DNA from 4 places in the Neoasaia chiangmaiensis genome. Region 1 is predicted to be linked to each of the others. Evidence: predicted binding sites of a transcription regulator. Region 1 holds the regulator's gene; each other region holds the start of a gene.
The links. The regulator LexA, encoded in region 1, represses DNA repair genes until DNA is damaged. The targets are predictions, from matches to a motif close to TGTTCTANNTANGTTC.
Positions count from the first base shown of each region.

Region 1 (4,690 bases):
GCGATTGCCAAGGGGCCGGATCGCGATGCAGGCCGGGAATGGTTCCATATGGAGGGGCGGGAGCCGTTCCAGCTGCCGCCGCGCGATCCCGTTCTGTATTATCTGCAACGACTGCGGGACGAGGCGCATCGCTTTGCGATCACAACGCACCGGGCCGGGCGTTCAAAAGGTTTGCGTCAATCGGAGCTGGATACGATTCCCGGCATCGGCGCGGCGCGCAAACGGGCGCTCCTGAACCATTTCGGGTCGGCACGCGGCGTGAAGCAGGCGGGATTGCAGGAACTGGCTGATGTGGCGGGCATCAATTCCGAGACGGCACGCACGATTTATGGCCATTTTCATCCGGAATGGACGCGCGGTGCTGAAGCATGAAGAAAAAAAGTGATGCCTGCCGAAAGGGTATCGGCCCGGCGATCCGTGGTATCCGACGGTAGGGTTATGCGTTAGGATCGAACCATGCTGACGGACTTGCCGAATGTTCTGACACTTCTTCGCATTGCCGCCATCCCGATCCTGGTGGCGCTTGTGGCGATTCGGCAGCCGGTTGCGGATCTGGCGGCCTGCCTGATTTATATCGCGGCCTGCATCACGGATTATCTCGATGGTATGCTGGCCCGGCGCTGGCACCAGAATTCCGATCTTGGCCGCATGATGGACCCGATTGCCGACAAGTTGCTGGTCGGTGCGCTTCTGCTCACGCTTGCCGGTTACGGAAGGCTGGCGGCGGGCTCGCTGTTCGCGGCCATCGTCATCATGCTGCGTGAGATACTGGTGAGCGGTCTTCGGGAATATATGGCGTCGCAACGGGCGACGTTACCGTCCACGCGTCTGGCGAAATGGAAGACCGGCATTCAGATGGTGGCGATCGGCTTCCTGCTGGCGGGCGATTCCACCGGGCGACTGATTGGCCTTTCGTTCCTGCCGGTCAGCACGATCGGTGGCGTGTTGTTGTGGATTTCCGTTGGGCCGACACTGGTGAGTGGCTGGGGCTATCTGACGGCCGGTGTTGCGCGGATGACGGGACGCGTCCGGCAGACAACAGCCGCAAAGCCTGCACCCTGACTGTTTGCAATGATTGTTGTTACTGCTCTCTGGCGCCCGGCGAATTGTGCCGGTAAGTAAATGACTGCAAATAGTGGGAGCATGACATGCGGAAAGCCGCTCTGCTGATACTGCCTATCGTTTTGAGCGGATGTTCCGGTTTCGGCAAATTCCTTCACGATACGGCAACATTGCCTGGCGAGAACCCGAATGGGCCGAGCGGCGACTCGGAAAATCTCGAACGGGCACGTGGTCATGATGTTCAGGCGATGCCGATACTGGCGCAGCCCGGCAATATCTGGCCTGGGGCACCGCAGCCGCTGCCGACATTGCGTGACGTCGAAAACAGCCATGGCGGCATCGCCGCGTCGCTCGGCGATCCCAATACATATTACGGCAACATGACGGAAGGCGGGTCGCTGGGGCAGGACGGACAGCAGATGCCGGAAGGAAAGTCGATCAGCGCTGGTGAGACCGACGACATGCGCCATGGCGTGCATGACTTTTCCGGCGCGGGCATACCGTCAACGCCGGAGTTGCCATCTACCGTGCCGGACAATGCCCGGCATTACGGCGCCACGCCGCGGAAGGATACGATCGTCATCCCCAATGGCGACGGCACGAGTACATTCATCGCGCCGGACGGTACTGTTTCGGTTCGCAAGGATGGAGCAGCGCCGCAGCACTGAGCCGCGGCGCCAGCATTCACTCGTAATGACGGAACAGGCCAATGAGGCGGCCCTGAATGCGGATGCGATCGGCGGGCACGATACGCGTCTCGTAGGCGGCGTTGGCAGGTTCCAGTGCGATGGCGTTACCGCGGCGGCGCAGGCGCTTCAACGTCACTTCCTCACCATCGATCAGGGCGACGACGATCTGGCCGTTCTCGGCCGTGTCGTCACGGCGGATGATGACGGTGTCGCCATTGAGGATTCCGGCCTCGATCATCGAATCACCGGAAACCTCAAGGGCATAATGCTCTCCGTGGCCGACCAGTGTGCTGGGGACCTGGATCTGTGTCCCGTTGTCGCGGAGTGCCTCGATCGGCAGGCCGGCTGCGATCTTGCCGTAGAGGGGAAGGGACACTGTGGGGGCGACGCCGTCGTTGGCCACGCCGCTGAGACGGGCGGAGAAGTCCCCCTGAATGACGTTAGGCGTAAAAGCTGCCGTCTCGGTATTGGGCAGGCGTACGACTTCCAGCGCGCGGGCACGATGATGATGGCGGCGCAGGAAACCCCGCTCTTCCAATGCGGAGATGAGACGATGGATGCCGGATTTGGAGCGCAGTTCCAGCGCATCCTTCATTTCGTCGAAAGAGGGCGAAAAGCCGGTACGGCGGAGGTGGTCGTCGATGTAGAGTAACAACTGGTGCTGTTTGCGGGTCAGCATGGATGCTCCTGCGGCAAACCGGTCCGAGTCGGAATGGCAGTCAATAACCGGTTTGTTCTACATAGGTTCCTGTTTCGGTCCTCGCAAGTCATTTTCCGGTCGAATTTGACGTTTTCCTGGTCAATGGCGTGCGGAAAGACTTGACCTGAGCCCCTTGTATCAGCATTTTGCGCCCAACTTTCATCAACGCTGCCGTCCCTGTCGCGCGCAGCGACATCAGCAGCTTCGAGGTTCCCATGGCCAAGACCAACGTCATTCAGATCCGTCTCGTTTCGACGGCGGATACGGGCTATTTCTACGTGACGAAGAAGAACGCCCGCTCGGCGACGGGCAAGATGGAAGTGCGCAAGTACGATCCGGTCGTGCGCAAGCACGTGGCTTTCCGCGAAGCGAAGATCAAGTAAGCCCTGCGCTTGCGGAACCGAAAAGGGCGGTCCTTCGGGGCCGCTTTTTTTATGTCCGGGGTCAGTAAAGTTTGTCGTGCGGCCCGTAGGGAATCACGAGATCGCCGGTGCGGGCAAGGTTGAGCATGGCACGCGCCCGTTCGTCCAGCATGTCGGCGTTGAGCGCCCGCTCGTCCAGACTGGCGACGCGACGTTTCCAGACGATCTGTTCATCGTTGGCGTCGCGCTGGGCCTGGAGGGCCTGCTCCCGAAGCTGAAGCTGCTGGTGATAGGCATGAATGCCATGGTCGCCCTGCATGGCGTTCCAGCCGAAATAGGCGGTCAGGCCGAGGAAAAGGGCCGGGGGGACGATCGCGCGCACGGCGCGCCGAAACATGCGGACGACTTTCACGAGGTCTCTTTTCCTACCAGGCGGATATTGGCGAATGGTCGCCTGTTCATGTCATAACGCAAACCATGCCGTGGGCGCAAAGAATGTCTCGCATGGGCGTCGATATCGGATGATGAGCAAAAACATCTCAAAGGATAGTCAATGAGGCCCCATTTTCTGCTGGTCGATCCCGGACATTACGATGTTTCCTATGCCATCAATCCCTGGATGGACCCTGAGCTTTGGGCCCGTAATCCAGCCGAGAACGCGCAGGGTGCCCGACGGGGTTTCAACGCCTTGCATGCCGCCCTGGAGCGTGCCGGCGCGAAGGTGACGGTTGTGTCCGGTCAGGAGGGACTGCCGGACATGGTGTTCCCGGCCAATGCCGGTATTGTGTTCGATGGCAGGGTTCTGCCCGCACGCTTCCGGTTCTCCGAACGACGTGGCGAGGAGCCATATTTCCAGAAAATTTTCGAGGACATGGTTGCCGACGGCACGCTGACGGAGATTGTGCCGCTGCCCGACGGCCTTCTTCAGGAAGGCGCGGGGGACTGTCTGTGGGACCGAAGCCGGGGTTTCGCCTGGGTCGGTTATGGGCAGAGATCGGTCGAGGAGAGCGTGGCGGTCATTGCCGAGACGTTCGGTATCCGGGTCGAGCGCCTTCCGCTGGTGACGGAGCGTTTCTACCATCTCGATACCTGTTTCCACGTTCTGCCGCGTGGTGAGGTTCTTTATTATCCGCCCGCATTCTCCGCCGAGACGCAGGCGCGGATCGCGGCGATCGTGCCGCCGGAGCAGCGTATCGTGGCCACCGAGGAGGATGCGCGGCATTTCTGCGTCAATGCCGTTGCTTTCGACGATCAGGTCATCATGGCGGCGCCCCCGGCCTCGCTGGTCGAGCGGCTCTCGGCGCTTGGATACACGGTATCGGGCGTGCCGTTGCAGCCCTTCATGCTGTCGGGCGGCGGTGCTTATTGCATGACGTTGCGGCTCGATAACGTGACGCGTTGAATAAAAAAGGAGGAGCCGATCGGCTCCCCCTTTTTGTTTTGCTGCCGGCGTTATCGTTCAGTTGCGGCGCAGGATCGTGCGACCGGCATACTGGGCGGCCGTCGCGAGTTCGTTCTCGATACGGATCAACTGATTGTACTTCGCCGTGCGGTCGGAGCGCGAGAGCGAACCGGTCTTGATCTGACCGCAGTTCGTCGCCACCGCGAGGTCGGCGATCACCGAGTCTTCCGTCTCGCCCGAGCGATGGCTCATGACACAGGCATAACCGACGCGATGGGCGGTTTCCATGGCCTGCAACGTCTCGGTCAGGGTGCCGATCTGGTTGACCTTCACCAGGAGCGCATTGGCGGCGCCTTCCTCGATGCCGCGGCGCAAACGCTCCGTGTTGGTGACGAACAGGTCGTCGCCCACGATCTGGATTTTCTTGCCGAGCGCGCGGGTCAGTTCCACCCAGCCTTCCCAGTCGTCTTCCGCC
Region 1 covers NZ_CP014691.1:999,272-1,003,961, reverse strand. Annotated here, with positions in the region: gene uvrC (excinuclease ABC subunit UvrC) at 1-372, shown strand, start outside; gene pgsA (CDP-diacylglycerol--glycerol-3-phosphate 3-phosphatidyltransferase) at 457-1,062, shown strand; gene A0U93_RS04785 (hypothetical protein) at 1,149-1,730, shown strand; gene lexA (transcriptional repressor LexA) at 1,747-2,430, opposite strand; gene rpmG (50S ribosomal protein L33) at 2,667-2,834, shown strand; gene A0U93_RS04770 (FtsB family cell division protein) at 2,896-3,210, opposite strand; gene A0U93_RS04765 (dimethylarginine dimethylaminohydrolase family protein) at 3,367-4,215, shown strand; gene eno (phosphopyruvate hydratase) at 4,273-4,690, opposite strand, start outside.

Region 2 (4,690 bases), 1.4 Mb from region 1:
CCATCGTGTTCGGGTAAATCTCGGGCAATGGCTGGAGATTCCCCGTGCGATCCTCGAGGACTTTTGCAACGTCCTTGATCGCCTGTGGGTTGGAAGTCATGGAATAGAGATTGCACATCTGTCTGCTCCCTTACGACCACATGCCGCGCAGACGGGCGGCCATGTCGATCCGCACGGACTGCACCGCCTCCTGCCGGGCCTGCTCCTCTGGCTTCACAACGGGCCAGGATACAGACTGAAACAGGGGCAGCATATCGCGGTCGATGAAGCGGCTCCGTGAAGCATAGACATGCCGGTCGCCCCGGCTGTGCTGGCCATGCACGTAAAAACGCTGCGGCACCATGATATCGAGACTGTCCTTCGCCCGTGTCATAGCCACATAGAGCAGCCGGCGTTCCTCCTCGATGTCATCCTGCTCGCCGGTAGCCAGATCGGACGGAATGCAGCCGTCGACGGCGTTCATCACGAACACGTTCTTCCATTCCTGCCCCTTGGCGGAATGGATCGTCGAGAGGATCAGATAATCCTCATCCAGCAACGGCACGCCAGCCTGATCGGACGTTGCATCCGGCGGGTCGAGTGTCAGTTCGGTGAGGAATTTCTCACGTGAGGGATAACCGCCGGCGATCTGCTCCAGTTGCACCAGGTCCGCCAGACGGGTGGAGGCGTCCTCATGCAGCCGCTCCAGATGCGGCTCATACCAGTACCGCACAACCGCGATCTCGCCCGGCCAGCCGACCTGATGACTGCCAAGGGCTGTCAGCAGGTTCACGAAACCCGTCCAGGCCTCGCCACTGCGCGGTGGGGCTTTCAGATCCTTCAATGCCTCGAAGGGATGGGCACTCTCACCCATCGTGTCCAGCACGCGCCGAGCTGAGGTCGGCCCCACGCCCGGCAGAAGCTGCAGGACCCGGAAGCCCGCGATGCGGTCGCGCGGGTTCTGGGCAAAGCGCAGCAGAGCCAGCACGTCCTTCACATGGGCGCTGTCGAGAAACTTCAGGCCGCCGAACTTCACGAACGGGATGTTGCGCCTTGTCAGTTCCACCTCCAGCGTGCTGCTATGGTGCGAGGCCCGGAACAACACCGCCTGCTGCTTCATCGGCGTGCCGGCCTCCCGCTCTTCCAGCACACGATCCGCGATATAGTTCGCCTGGGCGGTGTCGTCCCAGATTGTCACGAGCCTGGGAAGTTCGTCGGACTGTCGCTCGGTCCACAGATCCTTGGTGAACCGCTCGGCAGCTTCGCCAATGACGGCGTTGGCCGCATCCAGAATGGGCTTTGTCGAGCGATAATTCCGGTCCAGCGTCACGACGCATGCCGGGGGATCGAAGGACGCCGGGAAATCAAGGATGTTGCGCACGGTCGCCGCCCGAAAAGCGTATATGCTCTGCGCGTCGTCGCCCACCACCGTCAGTCCGCGTCCGTCGGGCTTCATGCCCAGCAGGATCTCCGCCTGCAGCCGGTTGGTGTCCTGATACTCGTCGACCAGCATATGATCCCATTTGCCGCCGATATCGGCGGCCAGCACCGGATCGCTCACCATCTGCGCCCAGCACAGCAGCAGATCGTCGTAATCCAGCACACCCTGTTCCTGCTTGGCCGTAACATAACCTGCAAAGAGCTGTTTGAGCTGCGCGTCCCAGCCCGCGCACCACGGATAATGCTTCAACAACACGTCGGCGAGCGGTGCGCCGGAATTGACCACACGGGAGTAGATGGCAAGGCACGTGCCCTTGCCGGGAAAACGCTTCTCGGTTTTGGAAAACCCCAGATCATGCCTGATCAGATTCATCAGATCGGCGGAATCCTCCCGATCATGGATCGAGAAGGCCGGGTCCATGCCAATCTGCTGCGCATACTCCCGCAGCAGCCGGGCGCCGATGGCATGAAACGTCCCGGCCCAGGCCAGCGCATCGGCCAGAGGACCGGCCTTGTCGCCGAGCGCCGTTTTGCAGATCCGCTCTACCCGTCGCGTCATCTCGACACTGGCCCGCCGCGAGAAGGTCAGCAGCAGGATGCGGCGCGGATCGGCACCCGAGGCGATCAGATGCGCGACCCGGTGCGCCAGTGTGTTGGTCTTGCCCGAACCGGCGCCGGCGATGACCAGCAGCGGGGATGAATCCGCCCTGCCCGGCGAGACCCCGGTCCCGTGCGTGACGGCCTGCCGCTGCGCATCATTCAGACGGGACAGATAATCGTCGCTGCCCGAAGCGGGAGAAGGTTCTGGATTCAATTCCTTAGCGCACTTTCATCAACGATACCGAACCGACATCGAACACCAGCATGCCGGATACGGAGCGAATTTGCATTGACTTGCGTAGCATAATTAGAACAAATCAGGAACATATAATCATGAAATGCACCTGCACAAGGGACATAGAACCGTGACATGACTGCTGAAACCGCGAAAAAACCCGGTCTGGAGACGCTGCGGGCTGCGATCAGCCGTCTCGAAGGGCACTGCGACCGACGCCGCACGGTGCTGCCTTTTGGCGTGCGCGAGATCGACAGTCGCCTGCCCGGTGGCGGTCTGGCGCTAGGTGCGTTGCATGAAGTGGCAGGAGGCGGGAATGATGCTCTGCACAGTGCCGCCGCCGGTCAGTTCTGCGCCGGGATTGCCGCCCGTACGCGCGGTAAGGTGCTCTGGATCGTCACCCGTCAGGACGTGTTCGCCCCTTCCCTGAAACAGGTGGGGCTTTCTGCGCGGCGGACGATCTATGTCGAGGCCAGTTCGGAAGTCGATGTGCTGGCCTGCTTCGAGGAAGGGCTGCGGCATGGCGGCCTCGGAGCTGTTGTCGCGGAAGTATCCCGCCTGTCCATGACGGCCTCGCGTCGCCTGCAACTGGCGGCTGAAACGTCTGGTTCGCTTGGCATCGCGATCCGCCGCTGGCGACGACAGACGGATGCGGCGGATTTTGGCCAGCCGACTGCCAGTGTGACACGCTGGCGGGTCTCCGTCCTGCCTTCCCTACCGTTGCCGGTGCCCGGTGTAGGCCGTTCTCGCTGGCTGCTGGAACTGATCCGTGCCCGCGCAGGCGAATGTGCCGATTTTGAAGTGGAGGCTTGTGATGGCAAGGGTCGTCTCTCTTTACCTGCCGCTCTGGCCGACCGACCGGATCAGGAAACGACTTGGACCAGACGCGCCCGCGCCTGAAACGCCGCTCGCACTGGCCGGGCGTGAAGGACGACGACGAGTTGTCCTGTCGGTCGATCTGGCCGCCCGCAAGCTGGGACTGCGTCCCGGCACACCAATCGCCAAGGCCCAGGCGCTGTATCCCGATCTGGTGCTGATGGACGCCGATCCCGAGGGAGACCGTCTGGGGCTGGAAAAGCTGGCGCTGTGGTTCCAGCACCGGATCGCGCCCATCGTGGCCGTCGATGCACCGGACGGGCTGGTTCTGGACACGACGGGGGCGGATCACCTGCACGGCGGTGAACTTCCCATGCTCAAGGACATGGTTCATCGCATGGCGGGCGCAGGTTTTCGGGCAAAAGCTGTGGTGGCGGACACCTGGGGGGCGGCCCATGCACTGGCTCGCTATGGCCGGTTAGCGATTGCGGTTGTCCCTTCAGATAAAACGACCTCTGCTCTGGCAGATCTGCCCGTTGAAGCACTCCGCCTGCCCTCACCTATCATTGAGGGTCTGCCCACGCTGGGCGTATCCCGCATCGGACCACTGGCCGCCATGCCACGTGCACCGCTGGCGCTGCGTTTCGGACCGGATGTCGCCCGTAGGCTGGATCAGGCGTTCGGGCGTATGGGGGAAGCTATCATGCCAGTCCGCCCGGTGGATCCGGTCGAGGTCAGCCGTAATTTTGCCGAGCCGATCGGGGCCGCCGAAACCATCGCCAAATATATCGGCAAGCTGGTGCCGCTGCTCTGCCAGGGACTGGACGAGCGCGGACAGGGCGTGCGCCGTCTTGATCTGCTGCTGCATCGGGTGGACAACCGCACCGAGGCGATCCGCGTGGCGACCGCCATGCCGGTACGCGATGTGAAGCGCCTGACGCGGCTGCTGTGCGAGAAAATCGAAACGATCAATCCGGGCTTCGGCATCGAGCGCATGGTGCTAATCGCCTCTCTGGCGGAGCCCATGGATCGGCGCCAGACCGTCTCCTCGCTCATCGCCGAAGAAGAAGCCGATGTGTCCGACCTGATCGACACACTGGCCAACCGTGTCGGTACACAGGCGCTCTATCGCTTTGCCCCAGTGGAAAGCGACCTGCCCGAACGCTCTTTCTGCCGTGTGCCTGCCCTTGCACCTGAAGAGACAAAGGACTGGCCGGAGCATTGGCCACGTCCCACCCGCCTGCTGGCACGACCTGAGCCGGTGCAGGCCATGGCGGAACTGCCGGACCAGCCGCCCTTGTTCTTCATCTGGCGGGGCGTGCGGCGGAAAGTGAAATGCGCTGACGGGCCTGAGCGGGTCTTTGGCGAGTGGTGGAAAAATGACGCCGAGCTGACCATCGCCCGCGATTACTTCCGGGTGGAGGACACGAGCGGCGAGCGGTTCTGGCTTTACCGTGCCGGTGATGGTGAGCACGGCGAGACCGGCTCGCAGGGCTGGTTTCTGCACGGGATTTTCGGATGAGCACCTCGGCACCGCATTACGCCGAACTGCAGGTGACGACGTATTTCTCGTTTTTGCGCGGGGCGTCTTCCCCGATCGAACTGTTTGCGCAGGCAAAG
Region 2 covers NZ_CP014691.1:2,447,619-2,452,308, reverse strand. Annotated here, with positions in the region: gene A0U93_RS11785 (SOS response-associated peptidase) at 1-118, opposite strand, end outside; gene A0U93_RS11780 (ATP-dependent helicase) at 131-2,233, opposite strand; gene A0U93_RS11775 (ImuA family protein) at 2,390-3,154, shown strand; gene A0U93_RS11770 (DUF6504 family protein) at 3,069-4,592, shown strand; gene A0U93_RS11765 (error-prone DNA polymerase) at 4,589-4,690, shown strand, end outside.
Region 2: the regulator LexA is predicted to act here: its motif matches at 2,330-2,345, upstream of A0U93_RS11775 (ImuA family protein).

Region 3 (4,690 bases), 470 kb from region 1:
GGATAAGCCGCGTCGGCGAAGCCGCCGTCGCATTCTGCGCCGCGCTCATATAATCAATGCTCCTCGAAGTCAGACATGGCGAGCATTCCCGCAATGCCACCACTTCCAGTGATAGAAAAATTGCGCCGCAGCGTCACGCCACGGCGCAGGCCTGCCGGGTCACGAATTAAGGATCAGAGGCCGACGAGCGATTGCGCGCGGGAGATGACCATATTGCAAACACGCTGCTTGAGCGGGTCCGTCAGGGACGAGACCGAAATCGGATTGCTCATGCCCGTCATCAACTGCCCCTGAGAGCCCGACTGGAAATCCGGCGTCCCAGCGACACCCGGTTGCGTCTGCAACTTGCCGAGTGCCGACGTGGCTGTCGGAGTCGTCGTCGCAAGGTTATTGCTCAGGCAATAGTTCAGCACGCCAGCGACATTGCCTGCGCTGGTCTGGTTCAGGCTCCCGACACCCATATTGCCGATCATGCCACCCAGCGCATTCTGCGCCGAACTTTGCGCCGCGGATGTCATGGCCGCCTGCGTCAGGGGACTGGACATCGTTCCCGCGCCATTGGACGCGCAGCCCGCCAATGTGACGGCAACGGCGATCGCCGCGCCCGCGAGCATGCTGGACATGGGCAGCGTAGAGCGAAACATCAAAAATTCCTCGCGATATGAAGCCTGTATCCGACCAACGCGAGATGCTGGAAAAAGTCGTCGAAAAAAGCCCAAAAAAATTCGTGTTATCTCGGGACGGTTGAGGCCGTCTCGTCGAACAACCCCTTCTGCCCCTCATCGGCTTCGCACGCCGCCAGGGCCGACAATGTCAGGCCCAGCAAACGCACCCCGCGTTCCACCGGAAAGATGGGCTGCATGGCCAGCAGCCCCTGTTCCAGCAGGTTGCGCTCGTTCGCCACAAGCCTGATCTGCGAGCGCGACCGGGTGATCTGGCGGAAGTCGGCGTATTTGACTTTCAACGTCACGGTCCGACCGCTGACGCCGCGCTTGTCGCAGGCGTCCCACAACTTGGCGGCAATCCGGGCCAACGCCGCCGCCGCTTCCGCCGGATCATGTACATCCTGCAAAAACGTCGTTTCGGTGCCGATCGACTTCCGGACGCGCGTCGCCTCGACCGGGCGTTCGTCGATCCCGCGGGCGATACCGTAATAGAACGCCGCCGCCTTGCCGAAATGTCCACGAAGATCCTCGATGCGCCAGGCGCGCAAATCCATGCCGGTGCGAATGCCCAGCCGGTGCATCCTCGCCGCCGTCGACGGGCCGATGCCGTGAAAGCGCTCGACGGCGAGGGAGGCCGCGAAATCGGGCCCCATCCGCGGCGTAATGACGAACAGCCCGTCCGGCTTGTTCTGATCCGACGCCAGCTTGGCCAGAAAGCGATTGTACGACACGCCCGCCGAGGCCGTCAGTCCCGTCTCGCGGCGGATATCAGCGCGGATACGCTCGGCAATGGCCGTCGCCGAGCCATATGTCGCCACGGCGTGCGTGACATCCAGATAGGCCTCATCCAGCGACAACGGCTGAATGATCGCCGTATAGCGCCCGAATATCTCATGAATCTGTGCCGAAACCGCACGATAGACCTCGAAGCGCGGCGGCACGAAAATCAGCGACGGGCAGCGTCGCGTCGCAGTTCCCGACGGCATGGCCGAACGCACGCCGAAGCGGCGAGCCTCATAGCTGGCAGCCGCCACGACGCCCCGCGCCGCGCCGCGCCCGACGGCCAGCGGCTTCCCCCTCAGGCTCGGGTCGTCGCGCTGCTCCACGGAGGCGTAAAACGCGTCCATGTCGATATGCAGTATGCGACGGATCGTCCGCTCGTTCGGATCGGCGCTCATGCTGGCATTCTGCCTGCATCACAGGAACAAAACAAGATCGATTGCCGCCAAGTCCTTGTTCTGCCTACACACGGGAATATGACATGGAAGTAATCTGTAGTTATGCTTTAAGAAATGTAAGGGATAGCGGCATTTCGATTCGAATCGCCGCCATAAGGCCCCGGCCTAGGTAGTGAAGACGATCAGCAATGAGTTTTGAGTCTCCGACGTCGCCTGAACGCCCGGATGCGCCGATTCTGGAAATGATCCGCATTTCCAAGACTTTCCCCGGCGTCAAGGCATTGCAGAACGTCTCCCTGTCAGCCTACGGCGGCGAGGTTCTCGCCCTCATGGGCGAAAACGGCGCTGGCAAGTCGACGCTGATGAAAATCCTCTCCGGCGCCTATGTGGCCGATGCCGGCGGAGAAATCCGGATCGATGGCAAGCCCGCCCGCATGGGCAGCCCCGCTGCCGCGCGCGATGCGGGAATCGCCATCATCTATCAGGAGCTGGCCCTGGCGCCGAACCTGACAGTGGCGGAGAACATCCATCTCGGCGCGGAACTGCGGCGCGGCGGCATGATCGATCGAGCCGCGATGAGCGAGGCCTGCCGCCCCCTGCTGGAGCGCCTCGGCACACCCTTCAGGCCCGAAACGCTGGTCGGCACCCTTTCGGTCGCGGAACAGCAGCTTGTCGAGATTGCCCGCGCCCTGCACCGCCAGGCCCGCATCCTCGTGCTGGACGAACCGACAACCGCCCTTTCGGCCCGCGAAACGGAACGGCTTTTCGCCCTCATCCGCCAACTGCGTTCGGACGGCATCGCCCTCATCTACATCAGCCATCGCATGGCCGAAATCGATGAACTGGCCGATCGCGTCGCGGTGCTGCGCGACGGCACCTATGTCGGCACGCTCGAAAAGCAGGAGATCAGTTCCGCCGCGATCGTCCGCATGATGGTCGGGCGTGACCTGTCGGGCTTCTATGTCAAGAACCGTTACGAAAAACCGGTCTTCGGCGAGACTGTTCTGGAAGTCGACGGCCTGACCGACGGCGCCCGCGTCAAGCCGGCCAGCTTCACGCTGCATCGTGGCGAGGTCCTCGGTATCGCCGGCCTCGTCGGCGCGGGCCGCACGGAACTGGCACGCCTGATCTACGGGGCAGACCCGCACCTCAACGGCCGCATCACGCTCGACGGCAAGCCGCTGGACATCAAGTCCCCGCGGGAAGCGCTGGACGCGGGCATCGCCTATCTGACCGAGGACCGCAAGGCACTCGGCCTGTTCCTGGACATGTCCTGCGCCAGCAATCTCAATCTTGGCGTCATCGGTCGGGACGCGCATGGCGGCGTGCTGGATCGCGCCCGGGGCAAAAGCCGCGCCAGCGGCGCCTTTTCCTCGCTGAAGGTGCGCGCCGCCAACACGCTGGTTTCCGTCGGCGGCCTGTCCGGCGGCAACCAGCAGAAGGTTCTGCTCGGTCGCCTGCTGGAAACCGGACCGAAAGTGCTGATTCTCGACGAGCCCACGCGTGGCGTCGATATCGGCGCGAAATCCGAAATCTACCGCATCATCGGCGACCTGGCCGCCAAGGGCCTCGGCATCATCGTCATCTCCAGCGAAATGCCGGAAATCGTCGGCGTGTGCGACCGCGTTCTGGTCATGCGCGAAGGCGTCATCACCGGTGAAGTCGGCGGCCCGGACGCCCCCGAAATCACCCAGGAGGCCATCATGGCCTATGCCGCGGGCATCAGCACCCAAACCATCGCGGCCTAAGGAGCAATCCGTCATGTCCAATACCCTCAACCCGACGGTTCCTCCCACGGAATCCGCATCCTCGATCCGCCATTCCGAACGCTTGCGCAGCGCCTTGCAGGCCGCCGGAATGCTGCCGGTGCTCATCCTGCTGGCAATCGGCTTCCATGTGTTCGGCGGCCATCGCTTCCTGAGCGGCCAGAACATCTCCATCGTCGCGCAACAGGCCTCGATCAACGTCGTGCTGTCAGCGGGCATGACTTTCGTCATCCTGACCGGCGGCATCGACCTGTCCGTCGGGTCGACACTGGCCTTCTCCGCCATGTGCGGCCTCATGGTCTCGCTGCTGCCCGGCCTGGGCTGGCTCGCCATCCCGACCTGCCTCGGCGCGGGCCTTCTGGTCGGCCTGTTCAACGGCGGACTCATCTCGGGCCTCAAGATCCCGCCTTTCATCGTCACCCTCGGCACCCTGACCGCCGTGCGCGGCCTGGCACGCCTGATGGGCGAGGACCGCACGATCTTCAATCCGTCCCTGTCCTTCGCGTGGATCGGCAATGACGGCATTCCGCTGTCGTCCACGCTGGTCATCCCCTGGCTCGCCGTCATCGCCCTCGCCGTCATCGTCGCCAGCTGGTTCATCCTGCGGCGCACCGTGCTGGGCGTGCATATCTATGCCATCGGCGGCAATCCCGCCGCGGCACGCCTCGCCGGCATCCGGGTCGGCGCGGTGCTGATGTTCGTCTATGCGCTCTCCGGCCTGCTGGCAGGCCTGGGCGGCGTCATGTCCTCCGCACGGCTCTATGCCGCCAACGGTCTGCAACTCGGCCAGTCCTACGAACTGGATGCGATCGCAGCCGTCATCCTGGGCGGCACATCGTTCGTCGGCGGCGTCGGCTCCATCTGGGGCACGCTGGTCGGCGGGCTGATGATCGCCGTGCTCTCCAACGGTCTGATCCTCATCGGCGTCTCCGACATCTGGCAGTTCATCATCAAGGGACTGGTCATCATCATCGCCGTCGCCCTGGATCGTTTCCGTCAACCCGCCGCGCGCACCTGACGCGCGGCCCCTTCCACCTCCAGCGTGCTGCTTTCCTCATTTCGGATCCAATCACCATGACGC
Region 3 covers NZ_CP014691.1:1,473,543-1,478,232, forward strand. Annotated here, with positions in the region: gene A0U93_RS06980 (MFS transporter) at 1-49, opposite strand, end outside; gene A0U93_RS06985 (DUF2501 domain-containing protein) at 174-644, opposite strand; gene dinB (DNA polymerase IV) at 731-1,843, opposite strand; gene A0U93_RS06995 (sugar ABC transporter ATP-binding protein) at 2,032-3,591, shown strand; gene A0U93_RS07000 (ABC transporter permease subunit) at 3,605-4,627, shown strand; gene A0U93_RS07005 (ABC transporter substrate-binding protein) at 4,684-4,690, shown strand, end outside.
Region 3: the regulator LexA is predicted to act here: its motif matches at 1,868-1,883, upstream of dinB (DNA polymerase IV).

Region 4 (4,690 bases), 1.2 Mb from region 1:
GGTGCTTTTCCACATGCCAATCGTTGCCTCCACGGCAAACGCGTCCTTGCGATACATTGGCAAGACTTGATCTAGCCAAACGACATGCGTCCCTGAACGTAGACCTTGCAGCGCTCGCATGACAGAGTTCCTTTTCACCATACTGGTGCCGTAGTGCTCGCAATCCTCGACTGAATACGGTGGGTCAGCCAACACGATATCGTATTGGTCGAGCGGAACAGTCAGGAGTGTCTGCGCGTCATCTAGGTAAGTGGGCGAGACAGCGGGATTGATATCCACTGTATCGCCGGGGAACGTCACCAGATCGACTTTCCCGCTGAAAACGTGCAGGGCGCGCTTCTTGTCAGGGAACAGAGCCTTGATTCGTCGCAGATAGGTTGCCGGATAACCACCGTAATAGGTAGATTTTACCCTATAGTCGTTGCCCATGATCCAAGTTCCGACGACGCGGCCATCTTCTCCCATGAACAGATTGCGAGGAAATCCCGTCGCTTTGACGTAATGATCAATTCGACTTTCCCAAGAGAGTGTCGGGGAGGATGGCATGTAATTCATGCTGCGAATCTAGTACGTCGAAAAACGAATGGATAGGGGCCGTGCATCAGTCATGCAGCTTCTGCCATGTACTGCATGCAGATCAAACTGGCATGCCGATTCCTTTGTATCGCTATGTTGGCTGTCAGTTCGGCACGCCTTACTATTTTCAACTCACCTAGATTCTACCAACTCCGAACCCCCACGATCTCACTCAACCTCGTCGTATAGCGCGCCGACAGCAATGCCTGGCGCGTTTCCCACGTCTGCTGAATGCCCGTCGAGGCGGTCCTTACCATGCCGCGACCGTAGCGGGCGTTGATTATGTCCATCGCTGCCATCACGCGTTCGGACATCTCCGGGTTCTGGCTGGCAAACATGACGGCCTGCATGCCGGCCGGCGACAGGTCGGTCAGGATTACGCCCGCCTTGAAGTAGCGGTGTCCCGGTCGCCATAGCTTTGCGAGCAGGCGCGTCGCACGCTTCACCAGCGCCCGCGTATCATTGGTTGGTTCGATCGCGGATGAATGTTGGTTGGAATACCAGGGATCGCCGTTGTGAGGGTTGGTCTGCAAAAACACCGACATATGCCCGGCATAGAGCCCATCTGATCGAAGCTTCTCCGCCGCGCGCGATGCATAATGCGCCACAGCCTCGCGCATGTCCGACCATTCCATCACCAGGCGCCCGAAGGTGCGTGTCGCGGCCACACTCTTGCGGGCTGACGCGACGTCGGACAGTGGAAGGCACGATTGCCCACGCAGTTCGGCCTGGATGCGACCGCCCACGACCGTCAGCATGTCACGCGTCTTGCGTGGATCCATCGCAATGAAATCGGCAATCGTCTGGATGCCCTCCCGGCGCAGTTTCTCTACTGTCTGGCGCCCGATACCCCAGACGTCGCCGATCTCCGTCCGGGCATACCAGACCGCGCGGACCGCCGGGTCGGTGAGGTCGCAGAGCCCGTCCAGTTCGGCATGATCCTTGGCGAGGCCATTCGCCAGTTTGGCAATTGTCTTCGTCGGGCCCCAGCCGACGCAGGTGGGAATCTTCGCCTCATGCAATACGGCCTGTTGAATCCGGCGGCTCAGGCCATGCAGATCAGCACCCATGCCGGTGTAGTCGAGGAACATCTCATCAATCGAGTAAGGCTCGACCCGTGGCACATGCCCGCTCAGGACCTGAAACATGCGACGGCTCATATCGGCATAGAGCGCGTAGTTGCTCGAATACCAGACCACGGGCTTCGTCTCCGGGCGCTTGCGGGCCATATGCCACGGGTCGCCCATCTTGATGCCGATCAGCTTGGCCTCGCGCGTGCGGGCAATGGCGCAACCGTCGTTGTTGCTGAGCACGACGACCGGCAGGCGGCGCAGGCGCGGCTCGAAAGCGCGCTGACAGGAGCAGTAGAAGCTATTGCCGTCGATGAGCGCGAAGAGAGGCATTAGACATCGGTGCGGACAAGGCCGGACACAACCGCCCAGATTGAGACGTCTGTCGCCTCGTCCACGGCAATATCGGCACTGCCCGGCGTCGAGGTGCGCAGCCACCATTCGCCGTTGCGCTGGGTCAGTTCGCAGACGCGCAGTTCGTCGCCGACACTGGCAACGACCACGACGCCGGGACGAGGGGCAATCGCTGCATCGACCACAAGGATATCGCCATGCCGGATCGACCGGTTGAGCAAGACATCGCCCTCAACGCGGACCGGGTAGCGGCTGGGTCGGCGCAGATCCAGCGCCTCGCTCATCAGGTCGATCGTCCCTTCAATGTCGTCCGCCGCCGGTGACGCGAATCCCGTCGTCCTGTCGCCCTGATATGCCATGCTCATCGTTGTTGCCTCCCTCAGTGCGGGAACATAACGAGAACATGGCAGCGTGTGTCAAGCTGGTTGTTGTTTATCTGTTTGGCATTTGGCCACCAGCTACTGGAGGAACTCAAGCTATGGGGAAGGATTTTTATCTGCAAACCTCGCCCTTAGATCAAGCAATCCAGCGAGTCGTTTTGCGCAGTTTATTGCCAACGACTCGCTGAAATCTTAGGAAAACCTGGCTCCTTCTAAGCTGTGGGTCGCTGGTTCGAATCCAGCAGGGCGCGCCAGATTCTCCCGATGATAAAATTTCCTCACGACTCGCCTTTGTCGCATCAGCGCGTCGTTTCCTTCGTCCATGCGGCAATCGACAGGCGATGCGTTCGTGCCGATGACGGTGCGCCGGGGAAGGGGTCGATGCCCGTCACGCGATACAGGGCGGCAAGATCGACCTGATCGCAGGTCGGGTGCGTCGTGTTCTTGCAGACGATGACGCCGATGGCGTTCGCCGCCGGGTCGTAGGCGGCCTTCCAGACGGAGGACGGCACGCGCACGTCGTCGATGCCGATCGTGCCGCGATCTTCCCGGAAGGCAGGGCCGGTCACGACATAGATTTCACCGTCGCGCAGTGCCTGCTGTCGCACGGCGTGTTCGATATGATCCCATGCGCCGGAATTCAGTCGTGCGGATTGCGGCACGATGTTCGATAGGGCGTAGGTTTCGGCCCGTGCCTTCGGGTCCGGCATGTCGCCGCTCGGCGTCATGTGACCGCGTGACCAGCCGGAACGCTTGTAGTCGGCCAGTGTGGCGCGCGCCGCCATCGGCAGGCGGTCGTCGGGGTGGAAATCGTCTCGCCCATGCAGTGCGGTCGCGGCGCGCACGCTGGCGCGTGTCAGATGTTCGGCGGACCAGATCGGGTCGCGCGTCTCGGGCGAGACCTGAACGGCATAGGCGTGGTTGCAGAAGATCGGGCCGTCCTGCGCGACGCTCGGCAACCGGTCGGCAGGGCCGATGCCGGGACAACCTGCCGCCACGGCACCGAAAGGCATGACCGCCAATAGGAACACGAGACGTGACAGCATGCGGTCTAGCGACCGGCCCTGGTTAACATGGCGGTCGTCGAGCGCCCGGGCGTGAGCGTTGCCAGCAGGACCCTGCCGCCATGCGCCTCGACCACATCGGCGCCCACGACCTGATCGCGCGTGTAATCCGCGCCCTTCACCAGCACATCGGGCAACAGGCGTTGGATCAACGCAAGCGGTGTGTCCTCGTCGAACGCCGTCACGGCGTCCACATGGCGTAATGCGCCAATCACGGCCGCACGATCCGCCAACGGGTTGACCGGCCGGCTCGGGCCTTTCAGGCGCTGGACGCTGGCATCGGTGTTCAGCGCCACGATCAGGCGGTCACACGCAGCGCGGGCTTGCGTGAGCAGGGCGATATGGCCCGGATGCAGCAGATCGAAGCAGCCATTGGCAAAGCCGATCCGCAGGCCCTGCGCCCGCCATCGCTCCGCCAGTGCCGATGCGCCCTCGCGGTCCAGAAGGGGGCAATCGACCGGCGCCACACCATCGGCCGTGGTGTCCAGTTGGGCTTCGAGTTCGGCGGTGACCTCCTGAATGTCCGCCGTCGCGGTGCCGAGCTTGCCGACCACCACGCCCGCGGCGGCATTGGCGATATGCATGGCCTGCTCCAGTGAGGAGCCGGCGGCATGGGCCAGGGCCATGGTGGCGATCACCGTATCGCCCGCGCCGGAGACATCGAACACCTCGCGTGCCCGGCTCGGCACCGCACGGATGGGCGCCGCGCCTTCCACCAGGGCCATGCCGCGTTCCGAGCGTGTCGCCAGGATGGCGTCGGCGCCAGCCTGCGCCATGAGAAAACGCGCGGCCTGCTCGACCGCGTCGAGTGTCTCGGTGGGGAAACCGGCGGCCTGTCCGAGTTCGCGGGCGTTGGGCGTGATGCAGGTCGCGCCGTGGTAGCGTGTGAAATCCAGCGATTTCGGATCGACGAAGACGGGCGTTCCGCGTTGGCGCGCGGCGTCGATGACGACCGACAGGATATCGGGGTGGCACACGCCCTTGCCGTAATCGGAGACGATCACCGCCTGCGCCTCCGGCAGGGCTTGCAATGCCGCTTCGCGCAGCGCGGCCAGTTCCGGCGTGGTCAGCGGTGTCAGACTTTCCTCATCCGCGCGAATGACCTGCTGGTTGGCGGCGATGAAGCGTGTCTTGCAGGTGGTCGGCCGCGTGGCGCTGACGGTTGCGCGGTTCTCGATGCGTGCGGTTTCCGCCAGTAGTTGCCGCAATGCATGGCCCGGCGCGTCGTCGCCGGTCAGGCCGAGCA
Region 4 covers NZ_CP014691.1:2,184,092-2,188,781, forward strand. Annotated here, with positions in the region: gene A0U93_RS10590 (hypothetical protein) at 1-555, opposite strand, end outside; gene A0U93_RS10595 (Y-family DNA polymerase) at 720-1,979, opposite strand; gene A0U93_RS10600 (LexA family protein) at 1,979-2,365, opposite strand; gene A0U93_RS10605 (DNA/RNA non-specific endonuclease) at 2,680-3,426, opposite strand; gene rfaE1 (D-glycero-beta-D-manno-heptose-7-phosphate kinase) at 3,432-4,690, opposite strand, start outside.
Region 4: the regulator LexA is predicted to act here: its motif matches at 2,389-2,404, upstream of A0U93_RS10600 (LexA family protein).